2 regions of the Lacibacterium aquatile genome follow, and region 1 is predicted to be linked to the other one. Evidence: riboswitches for the same ligand, from Rfam matches in the RefSeq annotation. Region 1 holds a riboswitch; the other holds the start of a gene.
The links. Region 1 has a riboswitch for thiamine pyrophosphate ahead of thiB (thiamine ABC transporter substrate binding subunit). Riboswitches for the same ligand answer to the same signal wherever they lie in the genome.
Positions count from the first base shown of each region.

Region 1 (7,561 bases):
CTGCCGGTCCGCCGCCGAGCGACAGGACGATGGTGAAACTGCTGGAACACAGAAGGAAGATAAGGACCGCGACGGCGGGCAGGGCACGGGCCAGGACCGGCGCTTCGATCCGCCGGAAACAATCGGCGGGCGACAGGCCAAGCTGCGCCGCCAATCGCCAATGTTCAGCCGGGATCCGCTCCAGCACCGTCAGCAACAGGCGGGCGGCGAGCGGCATATTGAAGAAGACATGGGCGATCAGAATGCCGGGCAACCCATAGATCGCTACGCTCGGCAGGCCCAGAGCCTGAAGTCCCTGATTCAGCCAGCCGGAGCGACCGAATAGCGTGACGACGGCCAAGGCAACGACGATGGCGGGCATCACCAGGGGCAGAGCAAAGAAACGCAGCATCAGCCCCCGGCCCGGAAACTCCGACCGTCGTGCCAGTGCCCGCGCGACCGGCACTGCCAGCAGGACGGAGATGAGGGAGGAGAGAGCGGCCTGCCATAGGGTGAATTTTACAACGCTCAGCAGATAGGGATCCGCGAGCGAAAAGGGCTCGTCGATCCCCAGGTGCCACAGGCTGGCAAGGGCGCTCAGGACTGCCGCCGCGATGAGCGTCAGCAGTCCCAGACCAATGTAGGGTTGGCCAATGTAGGGTTGGCGCAGCAAAGCTTACTTCGCCATCGCTCGCAGCCATTCGTCGGTCCAGACCTTGCGCTTGCCAGCAATCTCTGTGCTATCGAGCATCAGAGTCTTATCTGGCTTGGGCAGGGTGCGGAAGGCTTCGGGCAGTTCGTTCCCCAGATCGCGGACCGGATACATCCACTGCGTGGTCGGCAGGATGGATTGGGCTTCGGGCGTTATCAGGAAGGCGAGGAATTGGGTTGCCAGCGCTTCATTCTTGGACGCCTTCAGGCGGCCGGCGACCTCGATCTGCGCATAATGCCCGTCGGAGAAGATAGCCGCCTTATAACGGTCGCTCTTTTCTTCGATCAGATGATAGGCAGGCGAGGTCGTGTAGGAGAGGACCATCGGCGCCTCGCCCTTGGTGAAGAGGCCATAGGCGTCCGACCAGCCCTTGGTGGTCGTCAGGATGTTGCCCTTGAACTTACCCCAGGCGGCTTCCGATCCATCGCCATAGACGGATTTGATCCACAGCAGCATGCCGAGGCCGGGGGTCGAGGTGCGCGGATCCTGCAGGATGATCTTCTGGCCGTGATTGCCTTCGATCAGTTCCTTCAGGCTCTTTGGAGGAGTCGCAATCTTCTGGCTGTCATAGACGACGGCGAAGGCCCCATGGTCGATGGGCAGGAAGTTCGCATCCTTCCAGGCGACCGGCAGAGTCAGCGCGTCGATGGATTGACCATGCGGGGCAAAAAGACCTGTGGCACCGGCTTCGGACGTCAGGTTCTGGTCAAGACCGACCGCGACATCGGCGGGGCTGTCCTTGCCTTCCAGACGCAGGCGGGTCAGGACACCGACGCCGTCCTCCATGCCGATGAAAGTGACCGTGCAGGCGCAGGTCTTTTCGAAGGCCGCTTTCAGCTTGGGACCGGGACCCCATTTGGAGGCAAAGCCGGAATAGGTATAAACGGTCAGCGCAGATTGGGCCGATGCGGTGAAAGCCGCAGCGGTTATGATAGTAGCGAGCGTTAAAAGCTTGAACGCCTTCATGAGGAGCAACTCCAAAGAAGGCGAAGGGTGGTGAAGCGGTTCCGAGAATCCTTGGGTTCGTAAACCGCATCTCAATCCCTCCGCCGGTATGATCCGGATCAGGTTTTGCGGGTTGACCAAGGGAAACCCATGGCCTCTCAGCCCCAGAAGGGGCACCCCGTTGAGAGCGCTTCGGTTCTAGCCCAGGGGATGACGAATGCGCAAGGCGGTTAACGGCGTCTATCGCTAGCTTTCGACAGTTGATCGTGCGATATCAGTATTATGTCCGCTGATTCAGGCCGAATGAAACAGGATACTAGACGCGACGGCGAAGCTTGGCGCTTGCGCAGTCGTTTCAACCGTATTTATGTCGGTCTGGCAGTCATTCTACTGGGGCTCGTCTTTGCGATCTTCCTGGTGACGATCGGTATCCGTAGCATTATTGCCGAACGGAGCGAACGCGACGCTCAGATAATGGTGACGCTCACGTCGCTGCAAAGTCTCGCGATCACGGCCCAGACACGGATTGCCCAGACGGATGCCGATGCGGTCAAGACCCTCAATGGGCGGTTGATGGACGAATGGCGTCGCTTCGACACTTGGGTCGCGCGGGTCTGGCATCGGCAGGATCCGGCCCATAGTGATGCGACGGCCCCGGCTGGGGTTCTGCGGCTCTACGAGCATCTGAATGACTTGGGCGCCGTGGTCGAAACCCTGTCGACATATCCTATTCCGTTGCCCTTGCGGGAACGCCCGGTCCGGTCGGCGGAAATCCAGGCGCTGGTGATCGATAATCTTTTCCCTGAGCTCCAGGCAATTCAGGCGCTGGAATATCGTGCTGCCGATGCCAAGCTGCTGCAATACAACCGGCTCCAGCTTGCTCTGGTGGTTGCGATCATCCTGGTCATTTTGATCGAGGCGATGGCTGTCGTGCTGCCGTCGATCCGGCGCGGCTTTGGCGCAATCGTCGCGGCGGAGACTTCGGCCGCAGGCGCGCGGGCGGCGCGGGCGCGCATGGAGCGCTGGACCCGGGTTGCAACCGACTGGTTTTGGGAAACCGACGATAGCTTGCGTATTCGCATGGTGTCCCCGGATATCGCCCAACTGGGCCTCGATCCGGAGGAGATCATCGGCAGTTACCATCTGGAATGGATGGAGTCCGATCCAGACCGCGCCAAGGTCGAGCAGCATATCTATGATCTGGAGGCCCGGCGTCCGTTTCGAGATCTGGAAATCAGCTACCGCGACCCTGATGACCGGGAGCATATCCTGCTGTTGGCCGGCATGCCGATCTTCGGGGCGGATGAACGCTTCGAAGGCTATGTCGGTGTCGCGCGCGATGTCACTTATCGCATCGAGCTGGAACGGGCTGTTGCCGCGAAATCGGCCATCCTGCAGGCGGCGACGGAAAGCGTTCCCGACGGTATGGCTGTCTTCGACCGCACCAATGATCTGGTGGTCTGGAACACCGCGATCTGGCGGCTGACTGGCATCGATCCTGACAGCGTGCTCTCCCAGAGCGGGAAGGGCGAAGCGCTGATCGCGGCCTTCAAGGAAGCCCGGATTCTGACGGACGAGCAACTGGCTGCCATGATGATGGGCGACCATATCGGCAGCGAGGTTCGGTTGGCGGACGACCGTTATCTTGATATCCGGGGCCGACCCATCCCGACCGGCGGCTATGTTCTGGTGGCCGAAGATGTATCGAACCGCAAACTGCATGAGCGCGAGCGGGAAGAGGCGTCGCTGAAACTGGAGGAACACGCTCGCCAGCTCGCTGCAGCCTTGCGTGCCGCAGAAGTGGCCCAGGCGCAGGCCGAAACGGCAAATAAGGCGAAGACGGACTTCCTGGCGAACGTCAGCCACGAAATCCGCACACCCATGAACGGGATTTTGGGTCTGAGCGAGCTTCTGAGCGAAACCCAGCTTTCCCAGCAGCAGCGCGACTACGTCGGATCCGTGCGGGAAAGCGCCGAAATCCTGCTAGCGCTTATCAACGATCTTCTCGATGTCTCCAAGCTGGAAGAAGGCCGTATCGAGCTGGAGGCGATCCAGTTCGAATTGTCGAGCGTGCTGGAGGGGGCGTTCGATCTGGTCGCGCCCCGTGGACATGCCCGTGGGCTTGCACTCCATCTCGATCTGTCGGCAGAGCTTGATCGCGCCTATGTGGGCGATCCCACACGCCTGCGCCAGGTCGTGCTCAACCTGCTGGGCAATGCTGTCAAATTCACGGAAATCGGCGAGATCCGGCTGTCTGCATCGCGGACCGATGATGGCCTGATCCGCTTTGCTGTGACGGATACCGGCATGGGGATGACGGAGGACACGCGCGAGCGTCTGTTCGCTAAATTCACCCAGGCAGACGAGACGATCACCCGGCGCTTTGGTGGTACAGGGCTCGGGCTGGCCATCTGTCGTCAACTGGTCGAACTGATGGGCGGCTCTATCGGGGTTGAGAGCGAGATCGGTTTAGGCAGCGAATTCTGGTTCACGGTCCCGCTGACATTTGCCGAGGATACGGAAGATCATCGCCCGACGCTGGCCGATCTGACGATTGGCGTTGTCGACCGTTCCGGCACAGGCATGCGGATCGCGCAGCGGCTTTTGAGCGAAGCGGGGGCCAGTGTACTGCCCTTCGACGATACCCAGTCGTTAGCTGACAGCGCCCTGACAGGCCCGCCACTTGATGCTGTCCTCTTTGTCGCCAATGACACCAGCTATGCAGATGCGCTTTATGAGCAGCTCAAGTATTTGCCGTCTCTGCCGGGGCAACCGCCGCTGATCCTGATCGGGCCGGTGGTCCGACGCCCGCCTGCCAGCCTGTCCCCGCGCTTCGATGCCATCCTATCCGCTCCCTTCGGGCGCCGTGTGCTCGTCGATGCTGTCGCCACGGCCTGCGGGCGGCGGCTCCTGGCCAGTGTCGAACCCCTGGCGGCCCGTCCCGGACTGGCAGCCGACAGGCCGCGCCGTATCCTGCTGGTCGAGGATAATCCGATCAATCAGAAGGTCGCGTTCGGCTATCTCAAACAGCCGGGCCTCACCATCGATCTGGCGGAAACCGGCGAAGCGGCGGTCACGCTGGCGGGCGCCGTGCGGTACGACGCCATCCTGCTGGATCTGCAACTGCCGGGAATTGATGGGCGCGAGGCGGCAAAACGGATCCGCGCCTTGCCGGATCGCTCGGGCCAGGTGCCGATCATCGCCATGACAGCCAATGCGATGCGCGGTGTGCGCGAAGAGCTTCTGGCCCAGGGCATGGATGATTACTTATCCAAGCCCATTGACCGCAACACGCTTGAAACCAAATTAAGACGTGCTTTCAACCTCGAAGGGCGTGGCCTGGAAGAGGTTGCAGAGTTGCCGGTGGAGCCTCAGAAGGCCGTCGTGCCGATGGTAAGCGGTCTGTTGCCGCTTGACGTCGCGCGGCTGGCGGAGCTTCAGGCCATCCTGCCGGCAAAGGAGATGCTTGAACTGATCAGCGATGTCATTACGCTGGCGGAATCTCGGGCAGCGCGTATTCAGGAGGAAGATGCGGGGTTGGAGACGATTATTCGTGACGCGCACGATCTTGCAGGCAGCAGCGGTAACTTCGGCCTGATGCAGATTGAAAGTCTTGCCCGGGCCCTTGAAGAGGCCGCCCGTAAAGGCAAGACTGCTGACGTGGAAGAGTTGCGGGCAGCCTTGGTTACGCCCGTGGAAATCGGATTGGCAGCCCTGCGAGCGTGGCAGTCTGCGCTCATGGTGGCCTAGGCGGGGAGCACGCCATGTCCAAAGGTATCGTTGTTCTGGCCGATGACGAACGGGTTCTGCTGCAGACCTATTCAGCGGCCTTGAAGACCGCAGGTTACTTTCCGATGGCGGTCAGGAGCGGGCAGGAGGTTCTGGACCTGCTGCATCGCGTCAGTCCACGTCTCGTGGTGCTGGACGTCAATATGCCCAATCTCAATGGCTATACCGTCTGTTCGCGTATCCGCGAACGGTTGGGAGACGATCTGCCCATCGTGTTCGTGACGGCGCTGGATGGAATGGAGGCCCTGCGCGATGCGCTGTCGGCGGGGGGAGACGACTTCATCCGGAAGCGCGATACCCTGTCCAGCATCATGACCCGCCTGGACCTTTGGGCTCGCCGACCTAATTCCGGCGGGCGGGAGCGGCGGGTAAAGCTGCTTCAGCAGGTGCGGCAGCAGTTGGGGGACACGTCGCCCATCGACCAGTTCAGCGGGCGTCCGGTCAAGAAGATCCTGCCTGACGACACCCTGAGCGCCGCCACTGAGGGGGTCGAGGTGCCGGAAGGGGCCCGCGAGATCTTCCGTGATGCCCGCTATGTTGCTCGCGTTGAATATGGGGCCGACAAGCGGGAGCAGACGATCCTGCTTGGCTATGCGCTTGGCGTTGTCGAGACCTATGCCAAGGATGGGCAGGTGGCCGGGGACAAGCTGTTTGGTACCTGGATGAAGCTGCTGGAGCCCAGCGGTGCCTTGTCTGACATGTCGGTGCGGACGCTGCTGGGCGAGCGGCAGGAGCTGGTCTCCCAGGAGATTTTCAAGACTGCCCGGCTGGAAGGACGCAAGGAATCCGAAGCGCGGCTTCAGGGGCAGAACAACGAGGCCTGGGGGCTGGGCATGCTGATCTTGGGGAGGTCTGTCGCGGCAAGCGCCTGAAGCCGTCGGCGAATAAGCAATTTTAAACGCAACAGGGCACCTCATGGGAGGTGCCCTTTTTCATTTCGACTCCGAAAAGACTATTTCTTGAGCAGGTCGCGGATCTCGGAAAGAACCTCAACCTCGGCCGAAACCTTCGTGGGAGGGGGGGGTTCATTCGCTTTCAGACGATTGATTTGCTTAACAAGGAAAAAAATCGCGAATGCGACGATAAAAAATTTAATAAGGGAATTTAGGAAAATTCCGTAATTCACTGTAACTGCACCAGCTTTTTGAGCCTCGGCCAGTGTCGTATAAGCTTCTCCTTTAAGGGTTATAAAGAAATTGGAGAAATCGATACCCCCAATGAGCAAGCCCAAGGGTGGCATTAAGATGTCATTAACTAGCGAATTGACGATTGTTGTGAAAGCAGCCCCAATAATCACGCCCACGGCAAGATCAATAACATTGCCTCGCATCGCGAATGCTTTAAATTCACCCCACATGCTCTGCCTCCCCAAAGATTGCTGCGGTCGAAATCGCCAACCAGTGTTATTGTTTTATCGAGCCATTCCGGCGATAAAGCAATGAGTTGGTATGGGCAACCTCATGCCATATAGTAACGGGATGAAGGGATCGACGTCGGCAACGGCATCGTGACAAGGCCAGGATAATCGGTTGGCACAGGTCGAACAGCGCAGTGTGACGGGGGCGATCGTCGATATTCGCCAGCGTCTTGGATCCGACGGCAAGGATGTCGTCGAGATAGTCCTGCGCACGTCTGAAGGGGAGCATCGTGGCCTGGCCCATGCGACCATGGCCAAGACCGCCGAAGTTCTGAAAGATAAGGTCGAGAAGCTGCGCGCGACCCATGGTGCCGCCTCCATCGCCGACCTCGGCATTAAACTCACGATGGATGGGTTGGTGCGCGATATCTCCAGCATCACCATTACCGCGGTGAAAATCGCGTCTTAAAGGCTGGCGCCGGACACGCAGTCCCGCAGCCTGTCTGGATCTTTCTGGAAAATTATGGACAAAAAAAGACCGGATGCCTGCCTGTGGCATCCGGTCTTTTCTTTGAACGACCAACCTATTTTGAGCGGGTAGTGGTGGTTCCCGACACCGCCACCCGCACTCATTAAGCTTAAGCCGGATTCTGCCGTCAACATGTTTTGTTGAAAAACAGTGTCTTACGGCATTTTGTGAATCTTGATTCTAAGGCTTATCACGGCTTTTTGATTGGATTTACAACTGCTTGGCCATTTTTTATGACAGCCCGATGGTT
Region 1 covers NZ_JBHUIP010000004.1:164,933-172,493, forward strand. The annotation lists gene thiP (thiamine/thiamine pyrophosphate ABC transporter permease) at 1-652, opposite strand, end outside; gene thiB (thiamine ABC transporter substrate binding subunit) at 656-1,657, opposite strand; TPP riboswitch at 1,716-1,827, opposite strand; gene ACFSM5_RS06395 (ATP-binding protein) at 1,979-5,386, shown strand; gene ACFSM5_RS06400 (response regulator) at 5,401-6,297, shown strand; gene mscL (large conductance mechanosensitive channel protein MscL) at 6,378-6,782, opposite strand; gene ACFSM5_RS06410 (hypothetical protein) at 6,955-7,251, shown strand; gene ACFSM5_RS06415 (metal-dependent hydrolase family protein) at 7,502-7,561, opposite strand, start outside.

Region 2 (7,561 bases), on a different contig from region 1:
GGAAGTCCCCTTCGAGCAGGCAATGGCGATGATTGCCAGCGGCGAGATTGCGGACGGCAAGACGATCCTGCTGCTCTATCACGCCGCCCTTCACAAGCTGCTGGACGCGGCATGAACGGCCCCGACTGGCCAAAACTCGACTGGAACGACCTGCAGATCTTTCTGGGTCTGGTGCGCGGCGGCAGTGTTTCTGCCGCCGCCGCCTCCCTGCATGTCAGCGAAGCCACGGTCGTACGGCATCTGGTGGCTCTGGAGGAGGCGTTGGGCGCCCGTCTCTTCGACCGCTTGCCCAACCGGCTGGTCCTGACGGAGTTTGGCAGCGAGATAGCGGCTCTCGCCCGCTCCATGGACAGCAGCGCCCGCGATCTGGCGCTGTTTGCCAAGGATCGTACCCTGCGGCGCCAGGATGACATCCGTATCACCGCCACCACCTCGGTGGCCCTGTTCCTTGCCCGGCATATGGCTATTCTGCGGGCTGCCGCGCCCACTGCCCGTATCGATATCATCAATACCCGCAGTCAGCTCGATATCGCCAAGGACGAAACTGATATTGCCCTGCGCATGCGCAAGCCGCCGGAAAAGGGCGATTATACCGTGCGGCGGATCGGCCGGATTTCCTTCTCGCTCTACGCCAGCCACCGCTATCTCGAAACTCGGGGGGACGCCGCGCCGGAGATCATCGGCGTTCGGTCTGACGGCACGTCGGGGCAGGCGAAATGGCTGGAACGGGTCACTGCCAGTCAGCCACCAGCTCTATGGTTGGGGGAGGTACCTCTGCGTCTGGAAGCAGCACGGGCAGACCAGGGCGCGGCGCTGTTGCCCTGTTTCATCGGCGATGGTGACGTCAAGCTTTCCCGCCTGATGCCGCCGCCGACCGAGCTTGGCGAAGACGTCTATCTGCTGCTGCCCCATAACCGTCGCGACCGGCCACGGGTGCGGGCCATCGCCGACGCTCTGGGCACCTTATTCAAGGCCGAAACAGCACATTTAAGCGGTGAGACTCGGTAAAGTCTAAGGTGCTGACGGCACTTTTCGTCTGCTGCGGGGTTGACTCATCAGGAGTTCACCGCACGAAGGCGCCTCAAGCATGCTCAATACCCGCGAACGACAGGCGGCGATTGAAGAAACCCCCGGCATCCTGATTCCGGGTGAAACCGTCTGGCGGGTAGAGACCGCCCGGCGCGCCACCGTGCTTATTGACGCGGGCCCCTATTTCGCGGTTCTGCGCAAAGCCATGCTCGCCGCCCGCCAGACGATCTACATCGTCGGCTGGGACGTGGACAGCCGTACGCCACTGGTCGGGCCGGAGGGGACGGTCGACGACGATCTGCCGCTGGAGCTTGGCCCTTTCATCGCCGAATTGGTGCACCGCCGCCCCCAGTTGAGCGTCAAAATCCTGCTGTGGGACTATTCGGTCTTTTTCGCCAACGAGCGCGAGTTCATGCCCGCCGTCGCCCTGCGCTGGCGAATGCCCAAGCAGGTGGATCTCTGCCTGGATGACAGCGTTCCCCTGGGTTCCTCGCACCATCAGAAGATCGTGATAATCGATGAGGCCTTGGCTTTCTCCGGCGGGCTCGACCTGACCATCCGGCGCTGGGACACCCCGGACCACCTCAAAGATAATCCGCACCGGGTCGATCCTGACGGCAAGCCGTATCCGCCTTTCCATGACGTGCAGCTGATGGTCGATGGCCCTATCGCCGACGCCATGACCGCCCTGGTGCGCCGACGTTGGTTGCATGCGGCGGGGGAAGTGCTGCCCTCGACACCTGCCTGCGAAAGCCCCTGGCCTGCCGGTATCGTTGCCGACTTCCAGAATGTGCCGGTCGGGATCGCCCGCACCGAACCCAACGTCAATGACGAGAAGCTGGTGCGCGAAGTCGCGGACCTGTTCCGCGCCATGGCAGCGACGGCAGAGCGCTACATCTATCTCGAAAGCCAATATGTCACTTGCCTGGAATTCGCTGAAGTGCTGGCTGAAACCCTGCGGCAGCGCCCGGCATTGGAAGCGGTGATCGTCTGCCCCCATTCCTATCAGGGATTCTTCGAACGCTCGGCCATGAGTGGTGGCCGTCGTCGATTCATGAAGATCCTGCAGGATGCTGGTGTCGCCGGACGTGTCAGTGTGCTTGCGCCCCAGACTCGGCCCGAGGAAGGCGAGCGGGACAATATCAAGATCCACGCAAAGGTGATGATCGTCGACGACCGCTATCTGCGCATCGGGTCGGCCAACCTCTGTGCGCGTTCCATGGCCACCGACAGCGAATGCGATCTGATCATCGACGCCAGCGGGGACGATGAGGCGGCACGCGGCATCGCTCGTATCCGCTACCGCCTGCTGGCCGAACATTGCGGAACCACGGTTGCCAAGGTCGCGGAGACGATTAGCAAAACCCGCTCGCTGATCCAGGCCATCAATCGCCTATGCGCGGAAAACTGCAAGCTGCGGCTGGTGGAAGATCCCAGCGAGGAAGAGTTGGCCGCCTCGGAAGCCGTGGAGGCGATGGCGGATCCAAAACATCCGCTCGACCCCTTCTATTACCTGCCCAATTCGATAACCCCGAAGCGTGGTTTTCGCTGGGGGCAGGCGACCTCCATCGCCGGTTTCCTGCTGCTGGTGGGCCTGCTGGCTGCCGTCTGGGCCTTCACGCCATTGGCCGAACTGGCCAACCCCGCCCTGCTGGAGCGCAATCTGCGCGGCCTCAGCGGCCCGTGGGAAGCCGTCGCCGTGGTGGCGATCTTCATTATCGGTGGCCTGGTCGCTTTCCCGCTGGTGGTGCTGATCGCCTGTACCGCCGCCGTCTTCGGCGGCTGGCCGGGGCTGCTCTATGCCACGTCCGGTGCGATGCTGAGCGCGCTCGCGACATATTTCATCGGTCGCTGGCTGGGTAAGCGCGCCCTGCGCCGCTTCGTTGGCCCGCGCCTCAACCGCATCAACCGCACCCTCGCCCGCCAAGGAATCTTGACTGTCACAACTCTACGCCTGATGCCGGTTGCGCCTTTCACCATCGTCAATCTGGTGGCCGGGGCCTTGCGGGTCCGTCCGCTGGATTACGTGCTCGGCACCTTGCTGGGCATGTCGCCGGGCCTGCTGCTGATGTCCGGTTTCGGCGGGCAGATGCGCAGCATGATCCAGAACCCCAGCCTGGGCGGGGCAGCGATCCTGATTGGCGTCCTTGGCGCTTCCTTCGCCCTGTCCATCCTGTTGCAGAAACTGATGACCCGCCTGGGGAGCAAGGTGGACTGACGGTGCGGATCTTCAGCTGGAATATCCATGCCGGTATCGGCCCCGACCGGCGCTATGACCTCTCCCGCATCATCGACCTGATCCGGGGTCACGAGCCCGATATCATCGCCTTGCAGGAGGTGGATTCACGCGGTCGCCGGGCGGAGGAAGCACCGCTCACAGCCCTGAAGCAGGGCTTGGGCGACCATGCCGCCGAAGCCCGTACCATCGCCGCCCCCGACGGGCATTACGGCCATGTGCTGATCAGCCGCTGGCCGATGCGCGAGATCCAGCTGCACGACCTGTCGGTCGGCCGCCGCGAACCCCGTTGTGCCATCGACGCCCAGGTGCAGACCCCGCTTGGCACCCTCCGGGTTATTGCGACCCACCTGGGTCTTGGCCGGGGGGAGCGTAATCGGCAGATCGACACTTTGCGCGCCCTTCTGTCCGGATCGCAGCAGCCGACAATCCTGCTGGGTGACTTCAACGATTGGGATGGATCGGTGCGACGCCGTCTCGCGGATCTTCTGCCTTCGGGGACGGGACATCGAACTTTCCCGGCCTGGCGCCCGCTGCTGCGCCTGGATCGGGTGCATGTGGACCGGCAGGTTACGATCCTGAAAAGCTGGGTCGATCCGGCAGCCCGGCAGGCCTCCGACCATCTGCCGGTGATTGCCGATATCGCCCAAGCTTGACCCGCCCCGCGCTGCAGCCTACTCAAAAGGCATGAGCACCACCGTGATCGCCGTCAGCCAGAGCCGAGGGCACAAGTTCAGCAAGAAGAACCAGCTGAGCATCCGCCTGCTCGCAGGCCTGGGTGTCGAGGGCGATGCCCATGCGGGTGTCACGGTCAAACATCGCTCCCGCGTGGCGGTCGATCCCAGTCAGCTGAACCTGCGGCAGGTCCATCTGATGCATGCAGAACTGTTCGACGAGCTGGCGGCCAAGGGCTTCAAGGTCGGCCCCGGCGATCTGGGCGAGAACGTCACCACGCGCGGCCTCGACCTGCTGAGCCTGCCGGTCGGCGCAAAGCTGCACCTCGGCCGCGACGCTATTGTCGAAGTGACGGGCCTGCGCAATCCCTGCATCCAGCTCGACAGGTTCCAGCCCGGCCTGATGAAGGCCACCCTGGATCGAGATGCCGATGGCGGACTTATCCGTAAGGCCGGGATCATGGGCATCGTGCTGGCGGGCGGCGAGATCCTGCCCGGCGACGCGATCCGGGTGGAGCTTCCGCCGTTGCCGCACCGGAAAATGGATCGGGTTTAAGCATAACCTGTCATCCCGGACTTGATCCGGGATCCGGCCGAAAGCTCTTGCCTGGCGACACCGTTGGAGCCTGACCCACTGCATGGCCGGATCCCGGCTCGGGGGCCGGGATGACAATGGGAGGCGGCGCTCGCCCCTTTACACCCCCGCCCGTCCGTGCTCTAACGACTCCCGTTGCAGGGGGGCCCGCGAGGGCTGAGAGGACATGGTGTCCGACCCTTCTAGCTGATCTGGGTAATGCCAGCGGAGCGAGCGACCTCATGTTCATCGGGTGTCAGTTTTCCCTCTATCCCATGGCCGACGGTTTTGTCGGCGTGATCCTCGACGCCATCAAGGATCTCGATAAATACACCAAGCTTCGGCGCCAGACCGACGACCTCTCGACCCTGTTGGTCGGGCCGCCGGAGGAGCTGTTTCCCGCGCTTGAAGAATGTTTCACCGCAGCATCCCGCTCGGGCGAGCATGTGGTGATGCAGGTGACCTTCTCGCGCGGCTGTCCGGGCGAACCCGACGACCCCATCTGCCGCACCGATCTTCTGCCGCCGCGCCCCACCGACGCGACGCCGGAAAATCTGACCAGGGCAGCGCTGGAACGCCTACGCAAACCGGAAAAAAGCGGCATTGATACTGCCTGCCAGATCAGCCTCTACCCCTTGGGTGGCGGCGATCATATGGCGGATATCTATGCCTGCATCGCCTTCCTGAAGGCCTCGACCGTCAATGTGACGGCGAAGAATTTCTGCACCCGCCTGGACGGGGACGCCGCCGACGTGATGGCTGTGATCGAGCAGACGTTCATCGGCTTTGCCCATCCCGGCGGCCATGTGGTGCTGACAGCAACCCTGTCGGCCAACAGCCCGTCGAAGAAGCGCGCCGCCTGATCTCCGTACCCACCCGCTGACGCGGGGTCGGCGGGCGTATCCCTCTTCAAAGGAATATCACTATGAGTGACCTCAACCGTCGCTGGACGCAGCGCGATATCGTGACCGTCTGCGCGCTTGGATTGGCTTTCGGCGTCTTCTACCTCGGCTGGGTGCAGGTCTGGCTGGTGGCCCAGGCGGCCGTCGGCCCGCTGGCCATGGATGCGCTGATGGGCTTCTGGATGGTGGGCGGCATCGTCGCGGCCTATATCATCCGCAAGCCCTTTGCCGCCTTTGCCGGTGAAACCCTGGCCGCCGTGGCCGAGGTGCTGACCGGCAATCCCGGCGGCCTGATCCTGATCATGACCGGCGTCATTCAGGGCGCAGGGCTGGAACTGCCGTTCCTCGCCACCCGCTGGAAGCGTTATGACCTGGTGATCCTGATCCTGTCGGGCATCGCTGCCGCCGTCTTCAGCTTTGTCTATACCTGGGTCCGCTTCGATTACGGCAAGATCGATACCGGTCTGCTGATCGCCATGTTCGCGATCCGGGTGACGAGCTGTGTCGTGCTGGGCTCCTTCCTCGGTCATTGGATCGGCAATAAGCTGAACCGCACCGGCGTGCTGGACGGTCTGGCCATCGCCCACCGTGCCTAAAGGTTTCAGCCTTGAGGGGGTCGGGATCGCGCTGGAGGGTCATCCCCTGCTGCGCGATCTCTCCCTCGCCATCAACCCAGAAGAACGCATCCTGCTGCTGGGACCATCGGGGTCGGGAAAATCCACCCTGCTGGCCGCCTTGGCCGGGCTGGTGCCGGAGGCCGTACCGGGGGAGATCTCTGGCGCGCTCTCCCGCCCCACCGCACCCGCAGCGCTGGTTTTCCAGGACCCGGAAACCCAGCTGGTCGCGGCGACCGTGGCCGAGGATATCGTCTTCGCCCTCGAAAACCGTGCCCTGCCCCGCGATCTCCTGCAGCAGGCAGCATCTGAAGGATTGGCGCTCGCGCGCCTGCCTGCCGACCGAGAGTGTCATCGGCTGTCGGGCGGGGAGCGGCAGCGGGTCGCCCTCGCCGCCGCCCTGACCGCCCACCGGCATCTGGGCGGTCCCCTGCTGCTGGACGAGGCGATTACCGATCTGGACGAAGACTCCACCGCCGCTTTCTTCGCGACCTTGGCCAGACATGACGGCGGCTGGATCGCGACCGACCATCGCATCGATCCCTGGCGAGGTCTGGTCGACCGCGTGCTGGTCCTGGATCGATCGGGCAGGCTGGCGCTAGACGGTCCGGCTGCCGATGTTTTCGCCCGCGATCTGGGCGCCCTGGGCATTCGTCTGCCCGGCCATTCGTCTGCTCTACCGGCACGATCCGGTGCATTGCTGGCCGAAGACGGGCCACTAAAGCTCCATGCGGGCGAGGTCGTGGCCCTGACCGGAGCGAACGGCTGCGGCAAAACCACCCTCGCGCGCCGCCTCGCCACCGCCAATGCCAAGAGAACGGCCATGCTGTTCCAGAATCCCGAACTAGGTCTGACCGCCGCCACCGTTGCCGAACAGGCACCCGGCGTCGATCTGGGCGATCTAGGATTGGCCGAAGCCAGAGACCGCCATCCCCTGCGCCTATCCCATGGGCAGAAACGGCGGCTGGCCTTGGCTGGAGTCTTTGCCGCCCGTCGGCCGTTGACCATCCTTGATGAACCCTCCAACGGCCTCGATGCCGACGGTTTTGCCGGGTTGCTGGCGGATATAGCTGGCGTTGCCGCCGATGGTCGCGCCGTCCTGCTGATCAGCCATGACGCCGAACTGATTGCCCGTTGCGCGCACCGGTCCGTCGATCTAGGGGAAACAGCCCATGCTGGCTAAGCGTCACGCCGGGGCCAAGCTTGCCCTCGCCCTGCTTTGGCTGGTCGGCGCCACCTGGGTCGCGTCCTGGCAGGGACAGGCGATCCTGCTGGGAACCCTGGTCGGTGCCGCGCTGGTCCTGGAGCGGGTCACTCCCTGGAAACTTCTGAAAACTCTGGTGCCCTTCGCGCTGTTCGGGGTTGGGTTCCTCTGGACCCATGCCTTGTTCGGCAATGAGGCTGTGGGCGGCGATCTCTACAGCGGTGTTACGCCCTTTCTGCGCACCCTGGTTTTCGGCCTGACCTCCTTCCTGTTCGTGCGTGCGACCCCGCCTTCCAAGCTGGTGCGCTGCCTCATCGACTGGGGTCTC
Region 2 covers NZ_JBHUIP010000012.1:715,854-723,414, reverse strand. The annotation lists gene ACFSM5_RS15035 (NUDIX domain-containing protein) at 1-115, shown strand, start outside; gene ACFSM5_RS15030 (LysR family transcriptional regulator) at 112-1,008, shown strand; gene ACFSM5_RS15025 (VTT domain-containing protein) at 1,088-3,247, shown strand; gene ACFSM5_RS15020 (endonuclease/exonuclease/phosphatase family protein) at 3,250-3,921, shown strand; gene ACFSM5_RS15015 (MOSC domain-containing protein) at 3,953-4,495, shown strand; TPP riboswitch at 4,664-4,764, shown strand; gene ACFSM5_RS15010 (YkoF family thiamine/hydroxymethylpyrimidine-binding protein) at 4,756-5,376, shown strand; gene ACFSM5_RS15005 (ECF transporter S component) at 5,439-6,011, shown strand; gene ACFSM5_RS15000 (ATP-binding cassette domain-containing protein) at 6,004-7,212, shown strand; gene ACFSM5_RS14995 (energy-coupling factor transporter transmembrane component T family protein) at 7,202-7,561, shown strand, end outside.
Region 2: linked by a shared signal. The riboswitch ahead of ACFSM5_RS15010 (YkoF family thiamine/hydroxymethylpyrimidine-binding protein) and the one ahead of thiB (thiamine ABC transporter substrate binding subunit) in region 1 are both predicted to bind thiamine pyrophosphate.